DNA from 3 places in the Ancylobacter sp. WKF20 genome. Region 3 is predicted to be linked to each of the others. Evidence: predicted binding sites of a transcription regulator. Region 3 holds the regulator's gene; each other region holds the start of a gene.
What was found. The regulator HrcA, encoded in region 3, represses chaperone genes, less so after heat shock. The targets are predictions, from matches to a motif close to GTTAGCACTCNCNNNNNGNGAGTGCTAAC.

Region 1 (9,723 bases), 1.2 Mb from region 3:
TTCGGCCGGATCGGCGACCCATGAGGTTTCGGCCGGGATGGCGGGTGCCGGCGTGTCCTTGGCCGGCACGTCCTGTTCCGTCGCGGGCACGGTGGAGGCGGGGGCATCGCTGGGGCGGGCGGGCTCGGGGAAATCCTCGACGCCTTCCAGCCGCGCGCCAAGGGCACGGGCGATCTCGCGAAACGCGTTGCGCTCGCCGGTGGACAGCCCCTCCCAGGAGGTACGCACGCCGTTCTCCGCCGGCCCGCGCAGCGGCACGACGTTCGGCGAGGAGGGCACGATGCTGAGCGTCACCCGTACCGGCGTGGGTTCCTCCGGCTCGGCCACCGGGGCACGGGGGGCCTCAACCACCGGTTCCGGCGGGAGCACGGGAGGCGGACCGACAGGGGCAGGGGGCGGCGGGACAGGCGTTGGCGCCACGCTGGCGGGAGCCATGACCGGCGGCAGATGCGGGAGCGTCGAGGCGCCCGGGGGTAGCGGGCGGCGGCCCTTGACGAGGCCATAGCCGCGCATTCCCTCGCCACGCACCGGTGCGCCACCAAGTTCGACTTCCAGCGCGTCGCCGCGCGGGGTGCGCAGCAGGACGGGCAGGCGGGTGAAGCTGCGGCCTTCGAGAATGGCGCGATGGGCGTCGAGAGCGCCGAGCAGGCTCCAGTCGCGGCCGATCAGGCTGTCCGCCGGCTGCTCCAGCGTCTCGGCCAGACGGGCGTCGAGCTGGGTGAAGCGCGCCTGAAGGTCCGTGCGCCAGGTGAAGCGCAGCGGCGCGGGGGCGGCCTCCGTCGCGGGCGGCGCGACCGGCGCCTCCGCCTCGGGGGAGGGCGTGGGGCGGCTGGCGGGGGCGGCGTCGAGAGAGATCATCAGCAGGGCGCGGGCGGAGCCGGCCGCGAGGAGCGAGCAGGCGAGCGTTGTGGGCGTGAGCCGGCCGGCGAGACGCAGACGCTCCAGCCGCGCCGGGCGGCCGGGGCGCAGCGTCGCGGCGATGCGAGCGGCGGCGGCGCTCACCTCGTCCGGCGGCGGTAGGCGCCCGAGCAAAGCGCCCCCGCCGGCATTGGCGGCGATCAGCGAACCGTCGAGGCGCAGCAGCACGGCCGGGGCGGGCGCGGCAAGGCTCGCGGCAGCGAGCGCACGCAAGGCGGCGTCCGCGCCAGCGGCCGAAGAAGGATGCCCGTCCGTCGGTATGCTCATAACCGCCCGAGTCGTGTCCCCAGGGGACATTGAAGGAAGCAGGCGCGCGTCCGGCGGACAGGCGCCCTTCCGCAAAGGATAATGCGCCCCCCGCCACGGCGCCACGCCGGCGGGCAAGACCACGCGCACCTTCGTACTTTCCGGTTAACCGGACGCCACCGATCCCGGTTAACCAGCCGTTGCACCGGACGGGGCTTTCGCGGCCGAATTTTGTTGCGCGGAGGCTGCGGGTCAATACTTTAGTCGTAGGCAGCAACGCGAATGGACCGCCCACAGGTTGCCGCTAGGATGATGGCTGCGACGCGCAGGAGAATGCACGATGGCCAATGGCTCGAAGCTGGACGTGCCGCCGGAACTTCGCAACCTCGCCGAGCAGGGCGTCGATCAGGCCCGTGCGGCGATCGATGGCTTCATCAGCGCCGCGCACAAGGCGCTGGACGATGCCGGCCGGCAGGTCGATGTCGCCCATGACAGCGCGCGCGATATGGGGCGCACGACCCTGAAATTCGCCGAGGACAACATCGCGGCCGGCTTTGACTTCGCCGCCCGGCTTGCCCGCGCCTCCAGCGTCGAGGAGTGGTCGCGGCTGCACGCCGATTATGTGAAGGAGCAGGCCGAGCGCCTGACCGAGCAGGCCAAGCTGCTGGGCTCCCAGGCGGCAGCGACGGCGCCTGGCGCCGCGCCGGCGTCACCCAAGCCCCGCGCGTCCAAGGCCAAGAGCCTCTGATCGCGTGCTCAGGCCGGCGACTTTCCCCTGCGTTCCGGCCTGTATGTGCCGTAACGTCAGTGTGTGCGCATTTTGGCGCCAGAGCGCAAAAAAATCGGCCAAACGGACTTGATTGTGCATTGCAATATGATATTGCATTGCACAATTAGAGTGTGCGACTTGGGTGGGCTCCTCGGGATGCCGTGTCGGCCAAGTCGAAGGCGGTCGCAGCCATGCGCGGATGCGCTGGCCGCCTTGTTTGTCACGACCCGCGAACGCGAGGAGAAAAATCATGGTTGACGCCACCACCGTTCCGCCGTCAGCGAAGAAGACTGCCAAGGCGGCCACCGCCGCTTTTGAATCCGCCCTGCCGAAGATCGACCTGGCCAATCTCGAAGTGCCGGCCGTGGTTCGCGAAATGGCGGAGAAGAGCGTCCAGACCGCTCGTGAGGCGTATGAGAAGATGAAGACCAACGCTGAAGAGACCACCGACCTGCTCGAGGACACCTACACCACCGCCTCCAAGGGCGTGGCCGAGTACAATGCGGTGGCGCTCGAGTCCCTGCGCGCCAATGTGAACGCGGCCTTCGACTATGTCGGCGCGCTGCTCGGCACCAAGAGCGTGTCCGAGGCTGTCGAGCTCTCGACCGGCCACATGCGCAAGCAGTTCGATGTTCTCTCGGCGCAGGCCAAGGAACTCTCGACGATTGCCCAGAAGGTCGCCGCCGAGACCGCCGAGCCGATCAAGGCCTCGGTCGAGAAGACCATCAAGAAAGCCTCCTGAGCTCCGGTCCGCCGGAACGCTCATGCCGCTTCGCAAAGCCCGGCCCGCCACGGCCGGGCTTTTTGCGTGAATAGCGCCTCGCCGCCGCTGCCTCGTCCCTATTTTCGCCGCAGCGGGCGGCTTGACTCCCCACCTGCCGCTACCTATCTCCGCACCGGCTTTGGCACTCGGAACGAAAGAGTGCTAAAGCCATTCCAACGGCGCCAACGGCGGCGCCAGAGCGGAAGATCCGAGGAGCGCCAGATGGCCAAGCTGAAGTTTCGTCCCCTGCATGATCGTATCGTGGTGAAGCGCCTCGATGCGGAAGAGAAGACCGCAGGCGGCATCATCATCCCCGACAGCGCCAAGGAAAAGCCGTCGCAGGGCGAGGTCATCGCCGTCGGCCCGGGTGCCCGCGACGAGGCCGGCAAGCTCGTCCCGCTCGACGTGAAGTCCGGCGACAAGGTGCTGTTCGGCAAGTGGTCCGGCACCGAAGTGAAGATCGACGGTCAGGACGTCCTGATCATGAAGGAATCCGACATTCTCGGCATCGTCGGCTGAGGCTCTGCCTCGCCTGACGAACCGACCCTGATGTCCCGTGCCGTGATGCCGCCCTCCGGGCGCCGCGCCGGGACTGACCCTCTTTCCAAGGAGTAGGCCTGATGGCTGCCAAGGACGTAAAATTCGGGAGCGATGCGCGCGACAAGATGCTGCGCGGCGTCGATATCCTCGCTAATGCCGTGAAGGTGACGCTCGGCCCGAAGGGTCGCAACGTCGTCATCGACAAGAGCTTCGGCGCTCCGCGCATCACCAAGGACGGCGTCACTGTCGCCAAGGAGATCGAGCTCGAGGACAAGTTCGAGAACATGGGCGCCCAGATGGTGCGCGAAGTGGCCTCGAAGACCAACGACCTCGCCGGTGATGGCACCACCACCGCGACCGTTCTGGCCCAGTCGATCGTCCGCGAGGGCGCCAAGTCCGTGGCCGCTGGCATGAACCCGATGGACCTCAAGCGCGGCATCGACCTCGCCGTGATCGAGGCCATCAAGGATATCCAGAAGCGCGCCAAGAAGGTGAAGAACACTGAGGAAATCGCTCAGGTCGGCACCATCTCGGCCAATGGCGATGCCACGATCGGCGAGATGATCGCCGGCGCGATGCAGAAGGTCGGCAACGAGGGTGTCATCACCGTCGAGGAAGCCAAGACCGCCGAGACCGAGCTCGACGTCGTCGAGGGCATGCAGTTCGACCGCGGCTACCTCTCGCCGTATTTCGTGACCAATCCCGAGAAGATGACGGTGGATCTCGAAGATCCGTACCTGCTCATTTTCGACAAGAAGCTCTCGGGCCTCCAGGCCATCCTGCCGGTTCTCGAAGCCGTGGTGCAGTCGGGCAAGCCGCTCGTCATCATCGCCGAGGACGTCGAGGGCGAGGCTCTGGCCACGCTCGTCGTCAACAAGCTGCGTGGCGGCCTCAAGGTCGCGGCCGTCAAGGCTCCCGGCTTCGGTGATCGCCGCAAGGCCATGCTGGAGGACATCGCCATCCTCTCGGGTGGCCAGGTGATCTCGGAAGAGCTCGGCATCAAGCTGGAGAGCGTCACGCTCGCCATGCTCGGCCGCGCCAAGAAGGTCGTGATCGAGAAGGAAAAGACCACGATCGTCGACGGCGCCGGCAAGAAGAAGGACATCGAGGGCCGCGTCGCCCAGATCAAGCAGCAGATCGAGGAGACCTCCTCGGACTACGACCGTGAGAAGCTCCAGGAGCGTCTGGCCAAGCTCGCCGGCGGCGTCGCGGTGATCCGCGTCGGCGGCGCGACTGAGGTCGAGGTCAAGGAGAAGAAGGACCGCATCGACGACGCCCTCAACGCCACCCGCGCGGCGGTCGAGGAAGGCATCGTCCCCGGCGGCGGCATTGCCCTGCTGCGCGCCAAGAAGGCGGTCGAGAAGATCACCTCCGACAACCCGGACATCACCGCCGGCATCAAGATCGTGCTGCGCGCGCTTGAGGCCCCGATCCGTCAGATCGCCGAGAATTCCGGCGTGGAAGGCTCGATCGTGGTCGGCAAGGTGCAGGAGTCGAAGGACCAGAACTTCGGCTTCAACGCCCAGACCGAGCAGTTCGTCGACATGATCGCCTCCGGCATCGTCGATCCGGCAAAGGTCGTGCGCACCGCCCTGCAGGACGCCGCCTCGATCGCCGGCCTGCTCATCACCACCGAAGCCATGGTTGCCGACCTGCCGAAGTCCGGCGGCGGCGCCCCGTCCATGCCGGGCGGCGGTGGCATGGGCGGCATGGACTTCTGATCGAAGCCCACCGGCACAGCCTGTGACAAGAATGAAGGGCGTCGCGCGAGCGGCGCCCTTTTTCGTTGTGGCGCGATGATACCGCTCCCGGAATTCTGATGTGCCCCTGCGTCGCCGCCGGGCCATGCTGCGCGCCGATCATCCGAGAGCAGCGGGAGGGCAGCTTGGACCAGCGCATCATCGATCTCTATGACCGCTTCACCCATGGCCAGTTGGACCGGCGCGAGTTCATGGACCGGCTGGCGACACTGGCCGGCTCGGTCGCGGCGGCAAGCGCGCTGCTGCCGGCGCTGATGAACGACTATGCCCGCGCGGCCATCGTCGAGGACAACGATCCCCGCGTGGAGATAACGACGGCGAGCTATGAGTCCGGCGGCGCGACGGTCAAGGGATACCTCGTGCGGGCCAGGCGCGTGGCGGCCAAGCGGCCGGGCGTCATCGTCATCCATGAGAATCGCGGTCTGAACCCGCACATCAAGGACGTGACGCGGCGCATGGCGCTTGCCGGCTATCTCGCCTTCGGCGTCGACTTCCTTTCCGTCGATGGCGGCACGCCGGAGAATGAGGATCGCGGGCGCGAGATGATCGCGGCGCTCGATCGCCCGACCACGGTGAAGCGCGCGGTGGATGCCGTGACCTTCCTTGCCGCGCACCCGGAATCGACGGGCGCCGTGGGGGCCGTCGGCTTCTGCTGGGGCGGGGCGATGGTGAACCTGCTGGCGGAGAACAGCACCGCGCTGAAGGCGGGCGTTGCCTATTATGGCATGCAGCCCCCGCTCGACCGCGTGCCGGACATCAAGGCCGCGCTGCTGCTGCATTATGCGGGCCTCGACAACCGCATCAATGAGGGCATCCCGGCCTATGAGGACGCGCTGAAGAAGGCGGGCAAGGAGTACACGATCTATGTCTATGAGGGCGTCAACCACGCCTTCAACAATGACACCAGCCCGACCCGCTTCGATCCCGCCGCCGCCGAACTCGCCTGGGGCCGCACGCTCGACTTCTTCGCCAAGCATCTCGGCGCGCCGCCGCCGGTGGAGACGTGACGGCGGCGGAGAGCTGAAGCCGGTTCAGATCGGCGGCAGGTGCAGCCAGTCCGCGGCGGCGCTCAGGCCGAGATCCACGGCGAGCGCCGCCAGGATCATGCCCATGACGCGGCTGATGATCGAGGCCCCGCCGCGCCCGATGAGCCGGCCGAGCGGGCCGGCGGCCAGCATGATGGCGAGTGTAATGAGCAGCACGATGCTGAACACGATGATGGTCAGCATCCGGTCGGGGAAATTGTGCCGGGCATTGTCCGTCAGCACCACTGCCGCCAGCATGGCGCCGGGGCTGGCGATGGAGGGGATCGCCAGCGGGTAGATGGCGATTTCCATCGGGCTGGTCTCGGCTGGCGCCTGCGCGTCGGTGTGGCTCTTGCCATGGATCATGGTGAGCGCGAACAGGAAGAGGACGATAGCGCCGGCGATCTGGAAGGAGTGGATGGACACATCCATCGCCCGCAGCAGCCAGTGGCCGGCCATGGCGAAGAACACCAGCACGCCGAAGGAGACCAGCGTCGAGAGCACCGCCGCCTTGCGCCTGGAGGCGGCGTCGAGCGTGGCGGTCACGGCGAGGAAGACCGGCAGCGTGCCGAGGGGGTCGATCACCACCCAGAGCGTGACGAATTCCTCAATGCGTTCCGACATGTTCATGGGGCTTCTCCCGCCGAAGGCGGCAGCCTTAGGCGTATTCCCGCGCCTTGCCAATGGTGCCGTTGCGTCTGTCGTGCGCCGGCGCCATGGTGCGCCCGCTCCCATCTCCGGGGGCGTGAGTCGTGCCGGTATCACGGAATCCGATGGCTGCGAGACCTAGGGCGGAGCCCCGCCGCAAACCTGATTTCTCCCATGAGCGCGCCGCCTGGGCGGCCGGCGAGGTGCCGGTGGCGGGCGCCGACGAGGTGGGTCGCGGGCCGCTTGCCGGGCCGGTGGTCGCCTGCGCGGTCGTGCTCGATCCCGAGCGCGTGCCGGAGGGGCTGGACGATTCCAAGCGCCTGACGCTGGCCCAGCGCGAGAAGCTGTTCGAGGTGATCTGCGCCACCGCCGAGGTGTCGCTCGCCTTCGCCCCGCCGGTGCGGATCGACACCCACAATATCCGGCAGGCGACGCTCTGGGCGCTGGCACGGGCAACCGCCGGCCTGCCGCGCCGGCCGCGTCTCGTGCTGGTCGATGGCAATGATATACCGCCGGTGAATTGCGCGGCCCGCGCCATCATCGGCGGGGACGGGCTTGTCGCCTCCATCGCCGCCGCCTCCATCGTCGCCAAGGTCACGCGCGACCGGCTGATGGCCTCGCTCGGCGTTGCCCATCCCGGCTATGGCTTCGAGCGGCACATGGGCTATGGCACGCCCGAGCATCAGGCCGCGCTAGCTGAGCTCGGCGTGTGTAGGCATCATCGCACCTCCTTCGCGCCGATCCGCGCGCGGATGACGCCGGCGGAGTGATCACCCGCCGGCGGGAGGTTCGTACGGGAAGCTAGTGGTAGCTCTCGCCCTCGCGTACCTTGCCGCGGAACAGCCAGTACACGAAGGCGACATAGCCCAGCACGATCGGCAGCATGAAGATGGTGCCGATCAGCATGAAGATCTGGCTGGCGGGTGCGGCGGCGGTCTCCCACACCGTCAGGCTCGGCGGGATGAGATAGGGGAAGATCGAGATCCCGATGCCGAGATAGCCGAGCAGGAACAGACCGATGACGCCGAAGAACGGCCGGTTCTCGCGCCCTTCCTCCAGCCAGCGCCAGACAAACCAGGCGAGCAGCAGCGTCAGCAGCGGCACGGGGGCGAGGTAGAACAGGTTCGGCGTGGTGAACCAGCGGTCGGCGATGCGCGGGAAGGCGATCGGCGTCCACAGGCTGACAATGGCCATGAACACCAGCACGGCCGGCAGCAGCATCTTGGCGTGCGCACGGGCATGGCGGGCGGCGGCGCCCTCGGTCTTCATGATGATCCAGGTGCTGCCGATCAGCGCGTAGCCGGCGACGACGCCGAGCCCGCAGAACAGGGCGAAGGGGGTCGCCCAGTCGAGCGGGCCGCCGGCAAAGGCGTTGTTCTCGACCTTGATGCCCTGCACGAAGCCGCCCAGCAGCACGCCTTGGAAGAAGGCCGCCAGCGTCGAGCCGCCGGCGAAGGCGATGTTCCAGATGAAGCGGCTGGTATCCGCCACATGGCGGAATTCGAAGGCCACGCCCCGGAACACCAGCGCCAGCAGCATGAAGATGACCGGCAGGTAAAGCGCGGGCATCACAATCGAATAGGCGAGGGGGAAGGCGACCAGCAGCCCGCCGCCGCCGAGGATCAACCAGGTCTCATTGCCGTCCCAGAACGGGGCGACGGAGCTCATCATCTGGTCCTTTTCCACGTCGCTCCGGGCGAAGGGGAAGAGGATGCCGATGCCGAGATCAAACCCGTCCAGCACCACATACATGGCGATGGCGACCGCCAGCAGCAGCGACCAGATGACGGGCAGGTACCAGACCATTCCGACGCTCATATCCATGGCTCATTCCCCCGGGGCGTTGATGGCGGCACGGGTCGCCTCGTGGGCCGAGGCGAGGGGACGGCTGGGCATGCCCTCATTGGGCGCGTCCACCGCTTCGTCTTTCGGGCCGCGGGCGATGAGGCGGTTGATGTAGTAGATGCCGCCGGAGAACACGACGGCATAGACCACGACGAACAGAGCGAGCGTAGTGGCCACCGCCCAGCCGGCGACGGGCGAGATGGCGTCCACCGTGCGCAGGATGCCCGTGGCGACCCAGGGCTGCCGGCCGACCTCCGTCACGAACCAGCCGGACAGCACGGCGATGAAGCCGAGCGGCCAGACGAACTGCGCCGGCGCCAGATACCAGTCGGTCTCGAACAGCCGCCGACGCCAGAGAAGCCAGGCGCCGCACCAGCCGATGCAGATCATCAGTATTCCGATACCAACCATGATGCGGAAGGCGAAGAACGGGATGACCACGGGCGGGCGGTCGTTCGGGGCGTATTCCTTCAGGCCCGGAAAGGTGCCCTCCCAGCTATGGGTGAGCAGCAAGCTGCCGAGATGCGGGATGGCGATCTGGTAATCATTGCGTTCGGCCGCCTCATTGGGAATGGCGAACAGCACCAGCGGGATGCCGTTCTCGCCCGGCACATTCTCCCAATGCGCCTCCAGCGCCGCGATCTTGGCCGGCTGGTGCTCCAGCGTGTTGAGCCCATGGGAATCGCCGATATAGGCCTGCATGGGGGCGAAGATGGCGATGAGGCCGATGGCCATGCGCATCATGGTGCGCCCGTCCTCGCCGAAGCGGCCCTGATAGACATAGCGCGCGCCCACCGCGAGCACCACGAAGGCGGTGGTGAGGTAGCAGGCCGTCAGCATATGGGCGAAGCGGTAGGGGAAGCTGGGGTTGAAGATGATGGCCAGCCAGTCCACCGGATGGGCGATGCCGTCGATCACCTCATGGCCCGCCGGGGTCTGCATCCAGCTATTGGCGGAGAGGATCCAGAAGGCGGAGAGCGAGGTGCCGAGCGCCACCATGATGCAGGAGAACACGTGCAGCCCGCGCGGCACCCGGTTCCAGCCGAACAGCATGATGCCGAGGAAGGTCGCTTCCAGGAAGAAGGCGGTCAGCACTTCATAGCCGATCAGCGGGCCGATGACATTGCCGACGACGCGGGAGAAGTGGCTCCAATTCGTGCCGAACTGGTAAGATAGTACGATGCCGGACACCACGCCCATGGCGAAGGA
Region 2 (9,723 bases), 2.0 Mb from region 3:
CGTGCAGCGACACGTCGATAATCGAGGATAGAGCCGTGTCGTGAAACTCGTAGCGCTCGCGATTTCTCCGAAAGACACTTCCGGGGATACCTAGCGAGCCCACCGTGTCGAAAACGCCGAGACCGCGAATACGTACGCCATCATGGGTGAGCGTGCGCAACCATACCGTGTCCGCCGGGTAGCGGTCCTTGGGCGGCGTCCTGTAGAGCTCCCACACCGTCTGTTCATTCTGCGTCGTGCAATTCTCGGCCTTGAGCAGCCCGCTCGCGCCAATATAGCCGGCAAGGCTGCGCGCGGTGAAGGCACCGCGCGAGAAGCCGAAAATGAAGATGTCATCGCCGGGGGCGTAGAACTGGCTGAGGAAGCGGTAGGCTTGGCGGACATTGACGTCGAGGCCAGTTCCGATTGCCCCGCCGGCCAGCTTGTCAAACCCGCCTGCAGTTCCCACGCCCTCGTCATAATAGATGCGCTGTTCGACACCATCGGTGACACCCGGCTGCAGCATGTCGCGCAGCCGCACGATGTTGGTGATGTCCTCGCTGTTGGGATCGTTCCAGGTGCCGTCAAGGCAGAGGATGAGCCGCCGCGGCAGGCGCTTGATGGCCGTTCGCTCGGCCGAAGGATCGATTGATTTCACACTCATGACGCCCCCCGTCATTGCGGAAGCATCATCATAATGGTTGCATTTTACCAAATGCAACCCTGAGTTTATTTCAACGCTCTCAGATCACCGCCAGCGCGCCCTGGAAGATCAGCCAGCTCAACAGTCCCATCACGCCGAGGCTGACGAGGCTGGCGACCAGGCCGGCGGCGATGAAGGCGCCGTCGCGCTCGACGAGGCCGAGGCCGAGAATGCAAACGGCGATGCCCGGCGGCAGGTTGCCGAAGATCGGGATCGGCAGCATCAGCAGCAGGCCCAGCACGACCACCACGCCGCCCAGCACGAGACGGGCGGCCGCGCTGGAGAAATAGGCCAGCCGCGGGCGTGAATACGCCTCGAAGCGGCGGATCCATTTCAGCGCGCCATGGACGATCTTCTCCAGCAGCGTGCGGGAAATGGTGCGGGCCGCCAGCCAGCGCGGCAGCCACAATTCGTCACGCCCGAGCAGCATCTGCGCGCCGACGAGGCACAGCAACACGCCGCAGATCACCGGAATGCCCGGCGGCATGGGCAGGCAGTTCGGCAGGCCGAGCAGCAGGATGGACAGGCCGAAGGCGCGGTTGCGCAGGGCATGCACGATCTCGCCCACGCCGATGCGTTCCGCCGAATGGGCGGTCACGATCGCCGAGAGCAGCTCCGAGGTGCGGGGCGAACGATGATCCACGATGGGCGGCCCGGTGCCTTCAGTCATGCCTTGGGACACCACCACGGCACCCAGTTTCGCCGCCCTCATAGCACGGCGAAAGCGGCAAGGAGAGGGCACAGCGTCCAAATCGCCGCGCGCCCCCGGCCAGGAAGAGCCGCCCACAGCTCAGTGGATCTGGAACACCCCGTCGACGCGGCGCAGCTCGGCGGGCTTGATCAGCCGTGAATGCGCGATGGTGACCGAGTGCAGCGGCCCTTCCAGCTCGCGCTTCCAGAAGTCGAGAAAGCGGTTCAGCTCCGGGAAATGGGGATAAAGGTCGTAGTGTTGCCAGAGATAGGTCTGCAGCAGCGCCGGGTGGTCCGGCATGCGGTAGAGGATCTGGGCGGTGGTCAGGCCATAACCGGCGAGCTGCCGGACGAAATCCGCCGATGCGGTATGCACGCCCGGCGCGGATGCTTCACGAGATGCCATGCGGAACCTCCTTTCGCTGACATGCCGAGTTGAACGCATGAAGCTTGCGTGAACAAGTCCAAAGATCGCGTTTCATGTGCAATATCAATGCACTAGCAGCATATGCCGGGGAGTGCTGACAACCCGCGCGGCAGCGTGCTGGCACTCACCTCACGGGACTGCCAATTTTTTCACGCCGAGGCCTTGCGCCCCCTCCGCCCCCCGCCTAGATGTCCTCGCGGCAGCGTGATCGGGACCGTTCCGGCCGATCCGCCGCCATGAAACCAGATGATCGTTCAAGCTTTTCTGGAGAGAACCGATGAAGTTCCGTCCCCTGCATGACCGTGTGGTGGTCAAGCGCGTCGATGCGGAAACCAAGACCGCGGGCGGCATCATCATCCCCGACACCGCCAAGGAAAAGCCCTCGCAGGGCGAGGTGGTCGCGGTGGGCCCGGGTGCCCGCGACGAGGCCGGCAAGCTCGTTGCGCTCGACGTGAAGGCCGGTGACCGCGTGCTGTTCGGCAAGTGGTCCGGCACCGAGGTCAAGATCGACGGCGTCGACTACCTGATCATGAAGGAGTCCGACATCCTCGGCGTGATCGACGACAGCGCCTCCGCCAAGAAGGCGGCGTGACGCCCGAACGCCCGACGCAAGTCGTAACGCATCACCGGAGTTAAAAGACATGTCTGCCAAAGAAGTGAAATTTGCGGGCGACGCGCGCGAGAAGATGCTGCGCGGCGTCGACATCCTCGCCAATGCGGTGAAGGTGACCCTCGGCCCCAAGGGCCGTAACGTCGTGATCGAGAAGTCCTTCGGCGCTCCGCGCATCACCAAGGACGGCGTCACCGTCGCCAAGGAGATCGAGCTCGAGGACAAGTTCGAGAACATGGGCGCCCAGATGGTGCGCGAAGTGGCCTCGAAGTCCAACGACCTCGCCGGTGACGGCACCACCACCGCCACCGTGCTCGCCCAGGCCATCGTGAAGGAAGGCGCCAAGTCCGTCGCCGCCGGCATGAACCCGATGGACCTGAAGCGCGGCATCGACCTCGCGGTCGAGGCGATCGTCGCCGATCTCAAGAAGAACGCCAAGAAGGTCACCTCGAACGAGGAGATCGCCCAGGTCGGCACCATTTCCGCCAATGGCGATTCCGAGATCGGCAAGTACCTCGCCGAGGCCATGCAGAAGGTCGGCAACGAGGGTGTCATCACCGTCGAGGAAGCCAAGACCGCCGAGACCGAGCTCGACGTCGTCGAGGGCATGCAGTTCGACCGCGGCTACCTGTCTCCCTACTTCATCACCAACGCCGAGAAGATGCGCGTGGAGTTCGAGGATCCCTACATCCTCATTCACGAGAAGAAGCTCTCGGGCCTGCAGGAGCTCCTCCCGGTCCTCGAGGCCGTGGTGCAGACCTCCAAGCCCCTGCTGATCATCGCCGAGGACATCGAGGGCGAGGCTCTCGCCACGCTCGTCGTCAACAAGCTGCGCGGCGGCCTCAAGGTCGCGGCCGTCAAGGCCCCCGGCTTCGGTGATCGCCGCAAGGCCATGCTGCAGGACATCGCCGTCCTCACCGGCGGCACCGCCATCTCCGACGATCTCGGCATCAAGCTCGACAGCGTGACGCTCGCCATGCTCGGCCGCGCCAAGAAGGTGGTGATCGAGAAGGAGAACACCACGATCGTCGACGGCACCGGCGCCAAGGCCGACATCGAGGCCCGCGTCGCGCAGATCAAGGCGCAGATCGAGGAGACCACCTCGGACTACGACCGCGAGAAGCTGCAGGAGCGTCTGGCCAAGCTCGCGGGCGGCGTCGCGGTGATCCGCGTCGGCGGCGCGACCGAGGTCGAGGTCAAGGAGAAGAAGGACCGCGTTGACGACGCGCTGCACGCGACCCGCGCGGCCGTCGAGGAAGGCATCCTGCCGGGCGGCGGCGTTGCCCTGCTCCGCGCGATCAAGGCGCTCGAGGGCGTCGTGACCGCTAACCCCGACCAGAAGACCGGCGTCGAGATCGTCCGCAAGGCCATCCAGGCCCCGGCCCGTCAGATCGCCAGCAATGCCGGCGAGGATGGTTCGCTGATCGTCGGCCGCATCCTGGAGAAGGACAGCTACGCCTACGGCTTCAACGCCCAGACCGGCGAGTATGTCGACATGTTCAAGGCGGGCGTCATCGACCCGGCCAAGGTCCTGCGTTCCTCGATCCAGAACGCCGCCTCGGTCGCCTCGCTGCTCATCACCACCGAGGCGATGATCGCCGAGCTGCCCAAGAAGGCCGGCGCCGCGGCCCCGGCCATGCCGGGCGGCGGCATGGGCGGCATGGACTTCTGAGGACGGTCTGAAGCCCCCCGGCAATCGCAAGAACCGACGTCGGCCAAGGCCGACGTCTCGGGCGGCGGCATGGGCGGCATGGACTTCTGAGGACGGTCTGAAGCCGCCCGGCAATCGCAAGAACCGACGTCGGCCAAGGCCGACGTCTCGGGCGGCGGCATGGGCGGCATGGACTTCTGATCGTCCGACCGACACTGAAGAACGAAGGGCGCGGCGCAAGCTGCGCCCTTTTCGTTTGCGACGCGCGCGATCAGGCGGGCTCGCGCGCCGCGCCGGCGATCGTGTCGAGACTATCGTCCGCCGCGCGCTGGTGCAGGCGTTCCAAATCCGCGCCCATGGTCTCCACCCGGAACGCCCAGGTGATCGCCGCGCCGGCAAAGGAGGTCAGGGCGAGGCCGATCAGCAGCGCGGTGGTGCCGATATCGGCCAGCAGGATGGGAAACAGGAACGCGGTCAGCACCGCGCCGATCTTGCCCGTGGCGGCGGCCAGCCCCGCGCCCTTGCCGCGCACGCGGGTGGGAAACACCTCGCCGGCGATCAGGTAGGTCTGCGCGTTCGGGCCGACATTGGTCATGAAGTTGAACAGCATGAAGCCGGCGAAGATCAGCAGGGTGCGGCCGGGGTCGGGGTAGTAATGCGACATGGCCGCCAGCAGCAGGCCGGCGGCGCAGCCAATGAAGCCGATGATCTGCAGCGGAATGCGCCCCACGCGGTCGGCCAGCAGCACTGCCGCGAAGATGCCGGCGATCAGCAGCGTGTCGATCAGCGCCGCGCCCTCGGCCGCCAGCACCTGGCTGGCGACGATATCGGTGACATCATGCTGAATTGGTGTGCCGTGACCGAAGGCGGCGGCGAGGATGGTGGGGGTAAACAGCCCGATGCCGTAGGTGCTGAGATCCTGCATGAACCACGGCACGGAAGCGAGGATCGTCGCCCGCCGGTTGCGGCGGGTGAACAGCTCGCGCCAGCCGGAGGCCCCGGCCCCGTGTCCTGGCGTCCCTGCCCCGACGGCGGGCGTCGCCAGTTCGACCTGGTGCGGATAGGCGGGCTCGCGATAGAGCAGCCGGGCGGTCTCGCGCGCCGCCTCCAGCGTCCGTCCCTGCGCGAACAGCCACGGCGCGGACTCGGTGATGAAGAAACGCGCCACGGTAACGATGGCGGCGGGCAGGATCACCGCCGCATACATCAGCCGCCAGGCGGAGACGGTCGGATCGTTCACCAGCACCGCATAGCCGACCGCCGTACCGGCCAGCGCCCCCAGCGCCTGGAAGCCGAAGGCCGCCAGCACCAGCCGGCCGCGATTGGCGCTCGGAATGCTCTCGGAAATGATGAGATGCGCCGTCGGGTAATCGCAGCCCAGCGCGACGCCGACGCCGAACAGGAAGACCGCCAGCCAGAAATAGGTCGGGCTCACCGACAGGAGGACGAGGAAGATGATGAACAGGATCATCTCGACCACGAACATGAACTTGCGCCCGAACGTGTCGGACAGCCCGCCCAGCAGTAGCGCCCCGACCAGAATGCCGGCAAGGCTCGCGGCCCCGATGACGCCATGCTCGGTGGCGCCGAGACCGAATTCGGCGGAAATCAGCGGCAAGGCGACGGCGGTGGTGAACACCACCATCCCCTCGAAGAATTTGCCGAAGGCGGCGAGCCACCAGATCCGCCATTGCATGCCGGTCATCGGCGTATAGCCGACCGGCGTGCCATCCGCCCACACCGGCATTTCGTCGATATAGTCCTGGACCGACCGCCCCTTATCCGCGCCGAACATCCCCATCCCCTTGGCCACCCAATCGTCTCCCCTTGGGCCCGCGCTATGAAGCCACGATGACCCGCCCACGCCTAGGGGCGGGATGACGCTGAATAGTCAGGTCATCGTCACGCGTCCCGACCATTCGTCATCCGCCCTCCGCCCCTTTCGACATGCCACCCCCGTCCTTTCGTCATCCCGGCCGAAGCGGAGCGCAGAGCCGGGATCGCGGGCCGATGGGGCTCATCGAGCGCCATCATCACCCCCGGCACACCGTCAGGACCGGGCTGGGCCCGGCCATCCACGACTTCCCTCTCGCCGCGCCCGGCCGAAGTCGTGGATCCCCGGGTCAAGCCCGGGGATGACGGCGTGAGGGTGGGGACCGCGTGATCAAGTCGGAGCGCGATCCCGGCTCGGCCTTTGGCCGTCCGGGATGACGGCTATAGGTTGCCGTCATCCCCCCATCCCATCGTCATCCCGGCCGCAGGCGAAGCCGGAGAGCCGGGATCGCAGGCCGCGCTCATCCCCCGCACATCGTCAGGACCGGGCTTGGCCCGGCCATCCACGACTTGCCACTGTCGCGCCCGGCCCAAGTCGTGGATCCCCGGGCCAAGCCCGGGGATGACGGCGTTCTGGGAGTGAGGCCACGTGAACGAGGCGGCACGCGATCCCGGATCGGCCTTTGGCCGTCCGGGATGACGCGCTAGAGGGGCCGTCATCCGGCCGGCCCCATCCCGTCGTCATCCCGGCCGCAGGCGAAGCCGGAGAGCCGGGATCGTCATCGGTTGGAGACCTGAGACGGGGCGCGCGTGAACGAGACGCACGCGATCCCGGATCGGCCTATGGCCGTCCGGGATGACGCAGGGCGACGTGGGCCGCTCAGAACCGCGCGCGCAGGCCGAGCGATCCCACCCAGCCCTGTACGTCGCCGAGCGTGGCGCCGGTCTGCCCGTACAGCGCGAAGTTCTGGGTGATGTTGGAGGTGATGCCGACGCCCAGCGTGTACCAGGTCTCGCCCGTGGTCTCGCCAAAGGCCGTGCCGCCAGCGACCACATCGCCATCGCCCATGAAGTCGTGCAGCACATTCGCCATGATGTAGGGCGTGTGCACCCGGCCGTCCTTGGTGGTGATGGTCGTCTGCAGCTGGAAGCCGACGCGGCCGACGAGATTGTCGAGCGTGGCCTCGTCCACCGCCATGCCAACGGAATCGGTGAAGGCGTCCTGCTGCGTGCGCACATAGGTGAGCTCGGCCTGCGGCTTCAGCACGAGATCATGCGGAAGAGCAAAGCCATAGCCGACCTCGGCCGACACGCCCCAGCTCGTGGTGTCCGTGCTCGCATGGCCGGTCGGGGCGGAGAAGGTGGTGTCGAGGATGTCCGCCTTGGCGACGACGTCGACATAGCCGCCCAGCCCCGGCGTGCCATCGGCGAAATAGGTCGCGTACCCACCGAAGGACCAGCCGTCGAGCTGCGAGGTGGCGCTGGAGTTGCGCACCGACACATCGGTCGAGCCATAGCCGGCGAAGGCGCCGACATGGAGCTGGCCGACCGACACATCGACCCGCTTGTCGACGCCGAACTGCGACATCAGGCTATCCTGGTCATAGGACCAGCCGGAGGACGGCTTTACCGTGACCGAGCCGCCATAGGCCCGGCCCCAGGCCTGCCAGGTGCCGTCGGCGCCCTCACCCTGGCGGATCTCGCCAAGGCGACGGTCCAGCGTGTTGTAGGCCATGAAAGCGTAGCTCGCCGCGGCCGACGGGCCGACCGTATAGCCCGGCACCTGCGCGGCAACATCGGACTGCAGATAATAGCTGCCGCCCGCCTGATAGAGGCTGTAGGCATAGGCGCCGGCGATGACCGACTGGTCGCCGGTGAGCGGGTTGGTGGCAAGCTGGAACGCCCCCTCACTCACGCTGGTCGCACCGGAAGCGTCGACGACCTGAATGCCAGCCCCGGCCGCATGGCCGGTCGCCCCGCCATTGCCGGTGAGCGCGACCACCAGCGTCGTGGTGCCCGACACCGTGCCGCCGGTGAGCACCACCGTATCGGCCGTGCCACCGCTGCCATTGGCCACCGCGTCGAGCGCGATCACGCCCGAGCTCAGCGTGCCATTGGCGCCGCCGACATAATTGCCGGAGATGGTGAGCTTGTCGCCGACCGCGCCGTCGAGCAGCGAGATGACGCCGTAATTGTTGAAGCTGCCGGTGACCTCCACCGTCGCGTCGGTCTCGGTGCCGGCGCCGATGATGAGCTGGCCGCCGGGAAGATCGGCGCTGCCGAGATTGAAATTGCGCGTCTCCAGCGACACGCTGGAAGCGCTGAGCGCCAGGGCCGAGGTCGCATCCACATCGACCACGCCATACGCCAGTGACGGGCCGAAGACGTAGCTGGTGCCGGCCAGCGTCAGCGACGAGTTCGTGCTGACAGAGAGTTCGGCGAAACTGATCACGCTACCCAGCGTGAGGCTGCTGCCATCGACGATGTTGAGCTGGTCGCGGTCAGTGCCGCCATCCACGCTCACGCCGTTGAGGGTGAGGTTCACCCCCTCGACGGCGCCGTCGAAGATCACCGTATCCTCGCCCTCGCCGGCATTGATCGCGCCGTTCAGCGTGACCATGGAAACGGACTGGATCACGATCCTGTCGTCGCCGGCGCCGCCATTGATGCCGCCGATGGAGCCGCCCTGGATCGTGACGACATCATCGCCTTCCTTGACATTGATCGTGCCGAGGATGGTGCCGCCGGTGACGGTGACGAAATTCTGCTGCCCGATCGAGCCACCGTCGATGTTGCCGCTGATAGTGCCGCCGGACACGGTGATCTCTTCGCCATAGACATCGCCGCCGACGGAGCCCGACCGGATGGTGATGATGTCGTAGCCCGAGCCCGCCTGGATATCGTGCAGCACGGTGCCGCCATCGAGCGTCACGGTATCGTCGTCGTCGCCCGCTTTCACCTCGCCGACTGTACCGCCGGTGATGGTGATGCTGTCCGCGCCCTCATAGCCGTAGATGATGCCCTCGACGGTGCCGCCACTGATCGTGAACACGTTGTTCTGACCGAGCGTGCCGCCGCTGATATCACCCTTGATCCGGCCGCCGGTGACATAGATCTCCTCGCCGATCACGTCGCCGCCGATCGTGCCGCCATTGATGTGGATCACGTCCCAGCCGCTGTCGCCTTCGACGCTGCTGGCGACCGAGCCGCCATTGACGGTGATGACGTCATTGCCGGCGCCGCCCCGGAGCTTGGCGCCAATCGAGCCAGAATTGAGGGTGAGAATGTCGTCGTCGGCGTCGCCGATCACCTTGCCGCCGATCGTCGCCCCATCGATGGTCACGGTGTCGTTCTCGCCGCTGGCGGAGACATCGCCCGTCACCGTCGTGCCCGTGGACAGCGTCAGCACGTCGCGACTGGAGGACAGCGATACGCTCGCCAGAGTCCCGGCCGGGCAGGTCCAGTACCTCGTCCCGTCGGTTGTGATGTAGGTGCAGTTCGGTGGCGCCGCCGCCTGTGCGCTCGCCATCATGGCCGACATTGCGACGCCGGCCAGCAAGGCCGTGCGAAAACCGAGCTTATTCATAATGTTAACACTGCCCCACAACCCGCGCGAACCCCATTCAAAGCGCCGGGTCGGGACAGCTAATGCATTTCAGACTGACGGGTCCATACCTTACGAAACGGTAAATGGGTAATTATCTGGGGATGTGGGAAAGAGGTAACAGGATGGGCAGCAATGGTATTCAAATGCCGGACTAGTCCAGTGTCTGGCGGAAGCGGCTAACGGCGATCACCATCGCCACGAGCATGATCGCGGTCAGCCCGGCAATATCCGTGGCGAGGTCGCTGGCCGTCGCGCCCTTGAGCAGGATGCCGCGCACCATGCG
Region 3 (9,723 bases):
CCACGCCCTCGAAATCCTCGACATGCCCGTCGGGCCAGGCGAGGCAAAGGGCCGAGATGAAATAGGCGCGCCGCATATCCGGCAGGTTGGCGCCGGCGTCCCGCAGCTCGTCCTCGACCCGGCTCATCGCCGCGTAGAAGTCCTTTTCCGGCCCCGCCCAGCGGGCGGTGTAAAGGCCGGGCGCGCCGCCGAGGGCATCGACACACAGGCCGGAATCATCGGCGAAGGCGGGCAGCCCGGTCGCCTTGGTGGCGGAGATCGCCTTGATCCGCGCGTTCTCCGCGAAGGTGAGGCCCGTCTCATCCGGCTCCGGCAGGTTGAGATCGCCGGCCGAGACGCACTCGATGCCATAGGGCGCGAGCAGGCCGCGCATCTCTTCCAGCTTGCCGGAATTATGCGTGGCGATGACGACGCGGCCGGTGAGGCGACGGGGACGGGGTTCCATGGTCAGGCGACCGCCAGCTTCTGCAGGTCCACGAGCTTGCCGATGCCCTTGCGGGCGAGGCCGAGCATGGCGTTGAACTCGTCTTCCGTGAAGGGGGTCTTCTCGGCCGTGCCCTGCACCTCGACGAAGCCGCCGGTGCCGGTCATCACGAAATTCACGTCCGTATCGGCCTGCGAATCCTCGGCATAGTCGAGATCGAGGCGCGGATCGCCATCGACGATGCCGCAGGACACCGCCGCCACATGATCGCGCAGCGGAATGGTCGGGATCATGCTGCGCGACTTCATCCAGCTCAGGCAATCATGCAGCGCGATCCACGCGCCGGTGATGGAGGCGGTGCGGGTGCCGCCATCGGCCTGGATCACGTCGCAATCGACGGTGATCTGGCGCTCGCCGAGCTTTTCGAGGTCCACCACGGCGCGCAGCGAGCGGCCAATCAGGCGCTGGATCTCCTGCGTGCGGCCAGACTGCTTTCCGGTCGCGGCTTCGCGGCGGGTGCGGTCATGGGTGGCGCGCGGCAGCATTCCGTATTCGGCCGTCACCCAGCCACGACCCTGCCCCTTCAGCCAGGGCGGCAGGCGCTCTTCCAGCGTCGCGGCGACCAGCACATGGGTCTCGCCGAACTTCACGAGGCAGGAGCCTTCCGCGTGACGCAGCACGCCGCGCTCGAAGCTGACGGCACGCATCTCGTCGGACGAGCGGCGGGAAGGGCGCATGGGAAACTCTCCTTGGCGTTGTGGCGCCCTTTTACGGGGGCGGAACAGGCCGCGCAATGACCGCCCCTCCAACCATCTAGGCCCGGCGCCTTGAATGCCGGCCCCGATTGCCGAAATATGGTGTCCGCATCTCTCAACAGGCAGCGTGATGGCCCTCGATTCCCTGCTCTCCGCTTCCGCCCCGCAGCTCGCCCGTCTCGACGAGCGCTCGCGGGAGATCTTCCGCCAGATCGTCGAGACCTATCTCGCCACCGGCGAGCCGGCGGGCTCGCGCAACATTTCGCGCCTCATTCCGATGACGCTGTCGCCGGCCTCGGTGCGCAATGTCATGGCGGATCTGGAAGCGGCCGGGCTCATCTACGCCCCCCACACCAGCGCCGGGCGCCTGCCGACCGAGCTGGGGCTGCGCTTCTTCGTCGATGCACTGCTCGAGATCGGCGACGTCTCCGAGGAGGAGCGCAACTCGATCGAGACACAGGTGCGCGCGGCGGCGCAGGGACAGACGGTGGACGGGGTGCTGGCGGAAGCCTCGAACCTGCTCTCCGGCCTCACCCGCGGCGCCGGCGTGGTGACCAGCACCAAGAGCGACGGGCGGCTGAAGCATATCGAGTTCGTGCCACTCGATCCGGCGCGGGCGCTGCTGATCCTGGTGTCGGAAGACGGCGAGGTCGAGAACCGCCTGGTGCCCCTGCCCGCCGGCCTGCCTTCCTCGGCGCTGGTCGAGGCGACGAACTTCCTCAACGCCCGCACCCGCGGGCGCACCCTCGCCGAGCTGCGCAGCGAAGTGGAGCGCACCCTCGCCGCCCGGCGCGCCGAGCTCGACGAGCTCACCGCGCGCCTGGTGGAAACGGGGCTCGCGAGCTGGTCCGGCGGCGACCGGGCCGACCGGCAGCTCATCGTGCGCGGCCAGACCCGTCTGCTGCACGATCTCAGGGCGATCGAGGATCTGGAACGCATCCGGCTGCTGTTCGACGACCTCGAATCCAAGCAGGAGGTGGTTGATCTGCTCGGCCGGGCTGAGGAGGCGCAGGGCCTACGCATCTTCATCGGCTCGGAGAATAAGCTGTTCTCGCTCTCCGGCTCCTCCACCATCGTCGCCCCCTATCGCGACGGGCAGGGCCGTGTGCTCGGCGTGCTCGGCGTCATCGGCCCGACGCGGCTCAACTATGCCCGGATCGTCCCGATGGTGGACTTTACCGCGCGGGTGGTGGGTCGCGTGCTCAGCCGTTCGGGGTTTGACGCGGCTTGATTTTTGCGGCCCGGAACCCGATATGGCGGGCGACGATGGCGCCTGTCTGCGCCCGCCCGACATTTCCGACGAGGTACCGATGAGCGAAGACACCCGCAATCCGGCGGAACAGCCCGAGACCCTGGCGAGCGTTCCTCCCGAGGCGAGCGACGCGCCGGGTGCGCCGGAAGATATCGCCGCCCAGCTCGCAGCCGAAAATGAGCGCCTTGAAGGCGAGGTCGCGAGCCTGAAGGACAAGTTCCTGCGCGCCTTCGCCGAGGCCGACAATGTGCGCCGCCGCGCCGAGCGCGAGGTCGCCGACGCCAAGGTCTATGGCATCACCGGCTTTGCCCGCGACCTGCTGAACGTGGCGGATGATTTCGAGCGCGCGCTCGGCGCCATCGATCCGCAGGCCCGCGAGCAGGCGGACGGCACGCTGAAGACCCTGCTCGACGGCATCGAGCTGACCTCCCGCGCCCTCAACCATGCCCTCACAAAGCATGGCGTCGCCCGCATCGAGGCGGAGGGTACGAAGTTCGACCCGAATCTGCATCAGGCCATGTTCGAAGTGCCGAACCCGGACGTGCCCTCGGGCACAGTCGTGCAGGTGGTGCAGCCCGGCTACACGATCGGCGGGCGCGTGCTGCGCCCGGCCATGGTCGGCGTGGCCAAGGGCGGCCCGAAGGCCGCCCCCGCCAGCGAAGGCTGATAGCCGATCAGCGCAGTTCGATGCCGTCGCGCAGGGCGCGCATGGCATCGAACTCGCTGCCGAACATGGCCTCCGGGGCCACGCCCACCATGCGCAGATAGCCGGTGCGGCCGAACCGCAGCCATTGCGCCACCTTCACCGGCTTGCCCGACTGCTGGTCGAGCGCCTTGCCCACGAGCTCAAAACCGGGCTGGCCGCCAATACGCAGCGGCCCACCGCGCTCCACCCGCAATTCCTTCACGCCCGGCACTGACGAGATCGCCCGCTTGGCGAGGCTCTCGCGGTCGTCCTCGCGGATCTCGCCGCGCACAGCGGAAATGATGAAGAAGGGCTGGCCGGCAACGTCCACGGCCTTGCTGTCGGCGCCCTCGCCGCCCTTGACCTTTGCGAGCAGCACGGCGGTGCCACCGAGCACCTTGAGCACGCGATAGCCCTCAAGATCGCCGATGGTGAAAGGCAAGCGGGCCAGAAGCTCCTCCTGGCTCGGGGGAACGCGCAGGGTCACAGTCTTCAGCGCCGCCTCGATCACCGCGTCGGGATATTTGGCGGAGGCCGTTTCGGGGAACTGCACCGTCACCATGGCGGTGAGATCCTTGCCCCCAACGAGCAGGATCCACTTCTTCAGCGCCACCGGCCCGACGCTCTGGAAACCGACGAGCAGCAGACCCTTCTCGCCGCCGGGCAACGCTACGTCCTTGCGCTGCTCAATGGTCACCCCCTTGCTCTGCAAGGCCTCGGGCTCGAAGGTCCGTATGATGTCGGCATAGGCGGCCGGAGGCATTTCGAGCATCAGGATCGCCGCCTTGGCCTCGCGGTCCTCAAGGCCGGCCACACCGGGAATCTCGCTCATGCCGGGAGGTGGGGCGATGCCGATCAGACCCTGATTGGGAAACACGACCTGAGCCATGGCCGCGACGGGGGCGAAAAGAAGCAACAGGCTTCCGGCAAGGGCGCAGAGCAGACGGCGCATTCGGTATCCTTCGGCTGATGGCGGCTCGGACCGCCCGATCGCGGCCCCAGAAAGGACGGGGCCGGCAAGGGTGGGGAGGATGACGTTGCTTTTATCCCTGTTCCAGCGTCAAGGCGGCGGAATTTCGCCGGCATCGCCGGGATTCACGCGCCGTAACGTCAGATTGATCCGGCCGGGCTGCTTCAGCAGCGTCGACGTGCCGGCGATAACCCGATCAATACCGTGAAAGGCGAGGCGGCTCGGCCCGGCGAGAACCAAAGCGTCGCCCGATTCGAGGCGGATGGAGCGCGTCGCCTCCTTGCGCGATGTGCCGCCAATGCGGAACACCGCCGTATCCCCCAGCGAGAGCGACAGCACCGGCGCGGTAAACTCGCGCTCATCGCGATCCTGGTGCAGCCCCATGCGGGCGCCGGGGGCGTACCAGTTGATCAGGCAGGCCTCGGGCGCGAGCGCCGTACCGGCCAGCTCCGCCCAGGCGCGGGTGAGCACATCCGGCATCGCCGGCCAGGGCTCAGAGGTCTCGGGATGCGTCGGCTGGTAGCGATAGCCGGTCTCGTCCGAGACCCAGCCGAGCGGCCCGCAATTGGACATCCGCACCGAAAAGGGCGTCCCGGTACGCGGCATGCGGGGGGTGAACAGCGGCGCCCGGACAAGCAGCTCCCGCAGCTCCTCCGCCAGCGCTTCCTGACCGGGCCGGTCGAGCCAGCCGGACCACCACAGGCAGCCCGGTGCGATTTCGACCGGCACCGCCACGCTAGAGCTTCCTCAGCGCGACCGCTTCGACCTCATGGTCGCCGCCCTTGCGCAGGATGAGATCGGCGCGCTGGCGGGTCGGCAGGATGTTGTCGCGCAGGTTCACCAGATTGATGGTGCGCCAGATGCCGCGCGCCGTCGCATCGGCCTCGGCGTCCGAAATCCCGGCATAGCGGTGGAAATAGGCCGCCGGGTCGCGAAAGGCGGTCTCGCGCAGCCGCATGAAGCGCTGGACATACCAGCGTTCGAGGATCGCCTCGTCGGCGTCGATATAGATCTTGAAGTCGAAGAAATCGGAGACGAAGGGGATGCCCTTGCCATCCTTCGGCGGGCGGCTGGTCTGCAACACGTTCAGCCCCTCGACGATGAGGATGTCCGGCTGGTCGACCTCGACCATCTCATTGGGCTTCACGTCATAGTGGAAGTGGCTGTAGAGCGGCGCACGCACGGGACGCCGGCCCGCCTTGATGTCCGACAGGAAGTGCAGCAGCGCCGGCAGGTCGTAGCTTTCGGGAAAGCCCTTACGGCCCATCAGCCCCTCTTCCTGGAGGACGGCATTGGGCAGAAGGAAACCGTCGGTGGTGACGAGGGCGACCTTCGGCGTGTTCGGCCAGCGCGCCAGCAGCGCCTGCAGCACGCGGGAGGTAGTGGACTTGCCCACCGCGACCGAACCGGCGACGCCGATGATATAGGGCATCTTGCCGTTCTCTTCCGGGCCGAGGAACTTCTGCATGGCGCGGAACAGCTTCTGCGCGGCGCCCACATACATGGACAGCAGGCGCGAGAGCGGCAGGTAGATTTCCTCGATCTCGGCGATCGACAGCCGGTCATTGAGGCCCTGAAGCCGGGCGATTTCCTCGGGCTTCAGCGGCTGGGGCGTGTCGGCGCGTAGCGCTGCCCATTCGGCACGCGAAAAATTGCGGAAGGGGGACAGGCCCCCCTCGTCGAGCTTCATGTCCATTGGCGCGTTTCCCGGTCGTTCACCCGGACATTTTGGCCGCCGGGCGTTGGTGGACCGTATACCAGAAACAAGCGGCCGGTGATACCGCGTCGGCCGACGGACGAAACGCCCGCTGCCGCCAGCATGATGCCGTCAGCCCTTCGGGCGGGAGGCTTTCTCCTCCAGCCCGGACTGGCCGGTCCGGCGACCCAATTCCGCATAAACGTCGTCCAGTGGCACGCCGCGCGCCTGCAAGAGAACGGCGAGATGATAGAGAAGATCCGCCGCTTCGGAAACGACGGCTTTGGTATCGTCGGATACCGCCGCCAACGCGGTCTCGACCGCTTCCTCGCCAAGCTTCTGCGCGCATTTGGCGACGCCCTTGGCGAGAAGGGAGCGCGTATAGGACGTTTCCGTCGATGCCGCCGCGCGCTGCGCGACGATGGCGGCGAGGTCTTCAAGGCTCACGCGCGGGCTCGTCTCGGTCATGGCTCACCCTCGGAACCCGCGGCATCGCGGACCGGCAGGCCGGCCTGCGCCAGGCGCTGCTTGGCGGCACCAATGGTGAAGGTGCCGAAATGGAAGATGGAGGCGGCGAGCACGGCCGACGCCCCGCCCTCGCGGATGCCGTCAACGAGATGGTCGAGCGTGCCGACGCCGCCGGAGGCGATCACCGGGACCGGCACGGCATCGGAGATGGCGCGGGTGAGCTTCAGGTCGAAGCCCTCGCCGGTGCCGTCGCGGTCCATGGAGGTGAGGAGAATTTCGCCAGCGCCGAGCGCGACGACTTCCTTCGCGTACTCCACCGCGTCGATACCGGTGCGGTTGCGCCCGCCATGGGTGAAGATCTCCCAACGGTCGAGCTCGCCCTCGGCCGACACCTTCTTCGCGTCGATGGCGACAACGATGCACTGCTCGCCGAACTTCTCCGCCGCCTCGCGCACGAAGTCGCGCCGGTTCACGGCGGCCGTGTTGATCGACACCTTGTCGGCGCCGGCGTTGAGCAGCGCGCGGATATCCTCCACCGTGCGCACGCCGCCGCCGACGGTGAGGGGCATGAAGCACTGCTCGGCGGTGCGGCTCACCACGTCGATCAGCGTGCTGCGCGCCTCGACGCTTGCGGTGATGTCGAGGAAACAGAGTTCATCCGCGCCCGCCGCGTCATAGGCCTTGGCGGCCTCGACAGGATCGCCGGCGTCACGCAGATCGACGAATTTCACGCCCTTGACGACGCGCCCGTCCTTCACGTCGAGGCAGGGGATGACGCGAACCTTGAGCATGGAATCCCCGCTGGACCTTGCGTCGCTCATGCCGGCAGCCCCGCCACCAGCGCCAGCGCGGCGCTGGGATCGAGCCGTCCATCATAGAGCGCACGGCCGGTGATGGCGCCCTCGAGCTTGTGTGCCCGCGGCTCCAGCAGCGCCTTCACATCGTCCAGCGAGGCGAGGCCGCCCGAGGCGATGACGGGAATGGAGATGGCATCGGCCAGCGCGATGGTGGCGTCGAGGTTGAGGCCCTTGAGCAGGCCATCGCGGGCGATGTCGGTGTAGATGATCGCGGTGACGCCGGCATCCTCGAAACGCTGGGCGAGTTCCAGCGCGGTGAGGTCGGAGGTCTCGGCCCAGCCTTCCACCGCGACGCGCCCGTCCTTGGCGTCGAGGCCCACGGCGACGCGGCCGGGATAGAGGCGGGCGGCCTCCTTCACGAAAGCCGGGTCGCGGACGGCGGCGGTGCCGAGGATCACGCGGGTGATACCCTTGGACAGCCAGCCTTCCACCGCCGCGAGATCACGGATGCCGCCGCCGAGCTGCACCGGCATGGCGATGGTCTCGAGGATGCGCTCCACCGCCTGCGCGTTCACCGCCTTGCCGGCGAAGGCACCGTCGAGATCGACGATATGCAGGTAGCGGAACCCCTGCTCCTCGAACTGCGCCGCCTGCTGGGCGGGGTCATGGTTGAAGATGGTGGCGCGCGCCATGTCGCCCTGCTGCAGGCGCACGCACTTGCCGTCCTTGAGATCGATGGCGGGAAAGAGGATCACGGCGCCCACTTCAGGAAATTGGCGAGAAGGGCGAGGCCGAGGCGCTGGCTCTTCTCGGGATGGAACTGCGTGCCGGCGATGTTGTCACGGCCGACCACCGCGGTGATCTTGCCGGCATAGTCGCTGGTGGCGATGAGGTCGTCCGGTCGCGCCACGGTGAGGTGGTAGGAGTGGACGAAATAGGCGTCGAGCCCCTGCGGCCCGGTCGGGATGCCCGCCAGGATGGGATGGGGCCGGGCGAGCTCGAGTGAGTTCCAGCCCATATGCGGGATCTTCAGCGCGGGATCGGCTGGGGTGATCTTCACCACATCGCCCTCGATCCAGCCGAGCCCCTCCGTCACCCCATGCTCATGACCACGCGAGGCCATGAGCTGGAGGCCGACGCAGATCCCGAGGAAGGGGCGCCCTTTGTCGATCACCGCTTCGCTCAGCGCCTCGACAAGCCCCGGCACATGATCGAGCCCACGCCGGCAATCGGCATAGGCGCCGACGCCGGGCAGCACGATGCGGTCAGCGGTGCGGATCACGTCCGGGTCGGCGGTCACCAGCACGGTCGCGTTGCTGCCGCTCTCACGGGCGGCGCGTTCCAGCGCCTTGGCGGCGGAGTGCAGATTGCCCGATCCATAATCGATCAGAGCGACGGGGGCGGGCGGCATCAACGGCTTGCCTCCGGGAAAAGTCCAAGAATGGGCGCCCGGTCGGCGCGGGAGGGCGGGTCCGTCCGGCGCGGCAGGAACGTGGCAGAGAGGGTGGAAGCGCTGCCCATGCGAGCGGCGAAATAGCGCTGCTCGGCCGCTTCAAAATTCGGCGCGACCACGGCGCCGACCTCCTCATGGCCGGTGCGGAGCAGCTTGGCCCGGCGCAGGCCCGGCAGCAGCACGGCGACGGCGAGATTGACGATGATGAGCAGCGCCAGCCCGTCATCGACATCGAGGACATGCAGAGCGGCGCCAAGGGCCGCCTGGATCGCGACATAACCGATCAGCGCCAGCCAGAGACCGTGCCGCAGCAGCACGAGCGGGGCGAGCAGCAGCGCGCTCCAGGCGAAGCGCTCGGGCACGAAGACCACCGCCTCCGCCCAGTCGCCGGTGCGGGCTTCCTCAAGCTCTTCCGGCTCGAAAACCGTCCAGACTGCCATGCTCAGCCTCCGAGGCTGCCCTTGGTCGAGGGGATTTCCCCCGCCGCCGCCGGATCGATCGCCACGGCCATGCGCAGCGCGCGCGCCAGCCCCTTGAAGCAGCTCTCGGCGATGTGGTGCGCGTTCGAGCCATAGAGCGTCTCGACATGCAGGGTCAGACCCGCATTGATGGCGAAAGCCTGGAAGAACTCGCGCACCAGCTCGGTGTCGAACTCGCCGATCTTCGCCACCGCGAATTCGGTGCGGAAGACGAGGTAGGGTCGGCCGGAAATGTCGAGCGCGACGCGGGTCAGCGTCTCGTCCATCGGCAGGTGCAGGCTGGCGTAGCGCGTGATGCCGCGCATGTCGCCGAGTGCCTGACGCACTGCCTGGCCAAGGGCGATGCCGACATCCTCCACTGTGTGGTGGAAGTCGATATGAAGATCCCCCGTCGCCTCGATCTGCATGTCGATGCGCGAATGGCGGGCGAGCAGGTCCAGCATGTGATCGAAGAAGCCGACGCCGGTGGCCACAGATGCCTTGCCAGTGCCGTCGAGATCGACGGCGAGGCGGATCTGCGTTTCCTTGGTGGCGCGGGTGATGCTGGCCTGACGCATGATGGGGCTCCGAAAGAGCCGGCGTCTTAGCAGCTAAGCCGTAGCGGCGCCACATCGGCGGGCTATCGCGGGGTAAATTGCGAGCCCGGCCTAGCACGCGACCGGGCTTTGCGACACAGTCCCCGCGGAACGATCACCATCCAGCTCATCTCGGTCTCGATATGGACGTTGCCGCGCTGCGTGCCCG

Region 1: a site for HrcA is predicted at 2,835-2,863, ahead of groES (co-chaperone GroES). Genes of this name have one in related genera too.
Region 2: a site for HrcA is predicted at 1,916-1,944, ahead of groES (co-chaperone GroES). Genes of this name have one in related genera too.

What each region holds. Positions count from the first base shown of each region.
Region 1 covers NZ_CP121679.1:57,018-66,740, forward strand. The annotation lists gene AncyloWKF20_RS00260 (ATP-binding protein) at 1-1,131, opposite strand, end outside; gene AncyloWKF20_RS00265 (phasin family protein) at 1,505-1,912, shown strand; gene AncyloWKF20_RS00270 (phasin) at 2,184-2,675, shown strand; gene groES (co-chaperone GroES) at 2,919-3,215, shown strand; gene groL (chaperonin GroEL) at 3,317-4,957, shown strand; gene AncyloWKF20_RS00285 (dienelactone hydrolase family protein) at 5,122-6,003, shown strand; gene AncyloWKF20_RS00290 (MarC family protein) at 6,028-6,651, opposite strand; gene AncyloWKF20_RS00295 (ribonuclease HII) at 6,795-7,439, shown strand; gene cydB (cytochrome d ubiquinol oxidase subunit II) at 7,471-8,493, opposite strand; gene AncyloWKF20_RS00305 (cytochrome ubiquinol oxidase subunit I) at 8,497-9,723, opposite strand, start outside.
Region 2 covers NZ_CP121679.1:1,517,050-1,526,772, forward strand. The annotation lists gene AncyloWKF20_RS06965 (DUF2235 domain-containing protein) at 1-643, opposite strand, end outside; gene AncyloWKF20_RS06970 (exopolysaccharide biosynthesis protein) at 723-1,352, opposite strand; gene AncyloWKF20_RS06975 (usg protein) at 1,473-1,778, opposite strand; gene groES (co-chaperone GroES) at 2,077-2,391, shown strand; gene groL (chaperonin GroEL) at 2,441-4,081, shown strand; gene AncyloWKF20_RS06990 (MFS transporter) at 4,332-5,873, opposite strand; gene AncyloWKF20_RS06995 (autotransporter outer membrane beta-barrel domain-containing protein) at 6,714-9,419, opposite strand; gene AncyloWKF20_RS07000 (ABC transporter permease) at 9,592-9,723, opposite strand, start outside.
Region 3 covers NZ_CP121679.1:3,490,523-3,500,245, reverse strand. The annotation lists gene rdgB (RdgB/HAM1 family non-canonical purine NTP pyrophosphatase) at 1-445, opposite strand, end outside; gene rph (ribonuclease PH) at 448-1,161, opposite strand; gene hrcA (heat-inducible transcriptional repressor HrcA) at 1,310-2,410, shown strand; gene grpE (nucleotide exchange factor GrpE) at 2,490-3,098, shown strand; gene AncyloWKF20_RS16125 (hypothetical protein) at 3,106-4,068, opposite strand; gene AncyloWKF20_RS16120 (alpha-ketoglutarate-dependent dioxygenase AlkB) at 4,177-4,821, opposite strand; gene coaA (type I pantothenate kinase) at 4,823-5,782, opposite strand; gene AncyloWKF20_RS16110 (phosphoribosyl-ATP diphosphatase) at 5,915-6,250, opposite strand; gene hisF (imidazole glycerol phosphate synthase subunit HisF) at 6,247-7,041, opposite strand; gene hisA (1-(5-phosphoribosyl)-5-[(5-phosphoribosylamino)methylideneamino]imidazole-4-carboxamide isomerase) at 7,068-7,802, opposite strand; gene hisH (imidazole glycerol phosphate synthase subunit HisH) at 7,799-8,458, opposite strand; gene AncyloWKF20_RS16090 (DUF2628 domain-containing protein) at 8,458-8,940, opposite strand; gene hisB (imidazoleglycerol-phosphate dehydratase HisB) at 8,943-9,536, opposite strand; gene AncyloWKF20_RS16080 (MFS transporter) at 9,698-9,723, shown strand, end outside.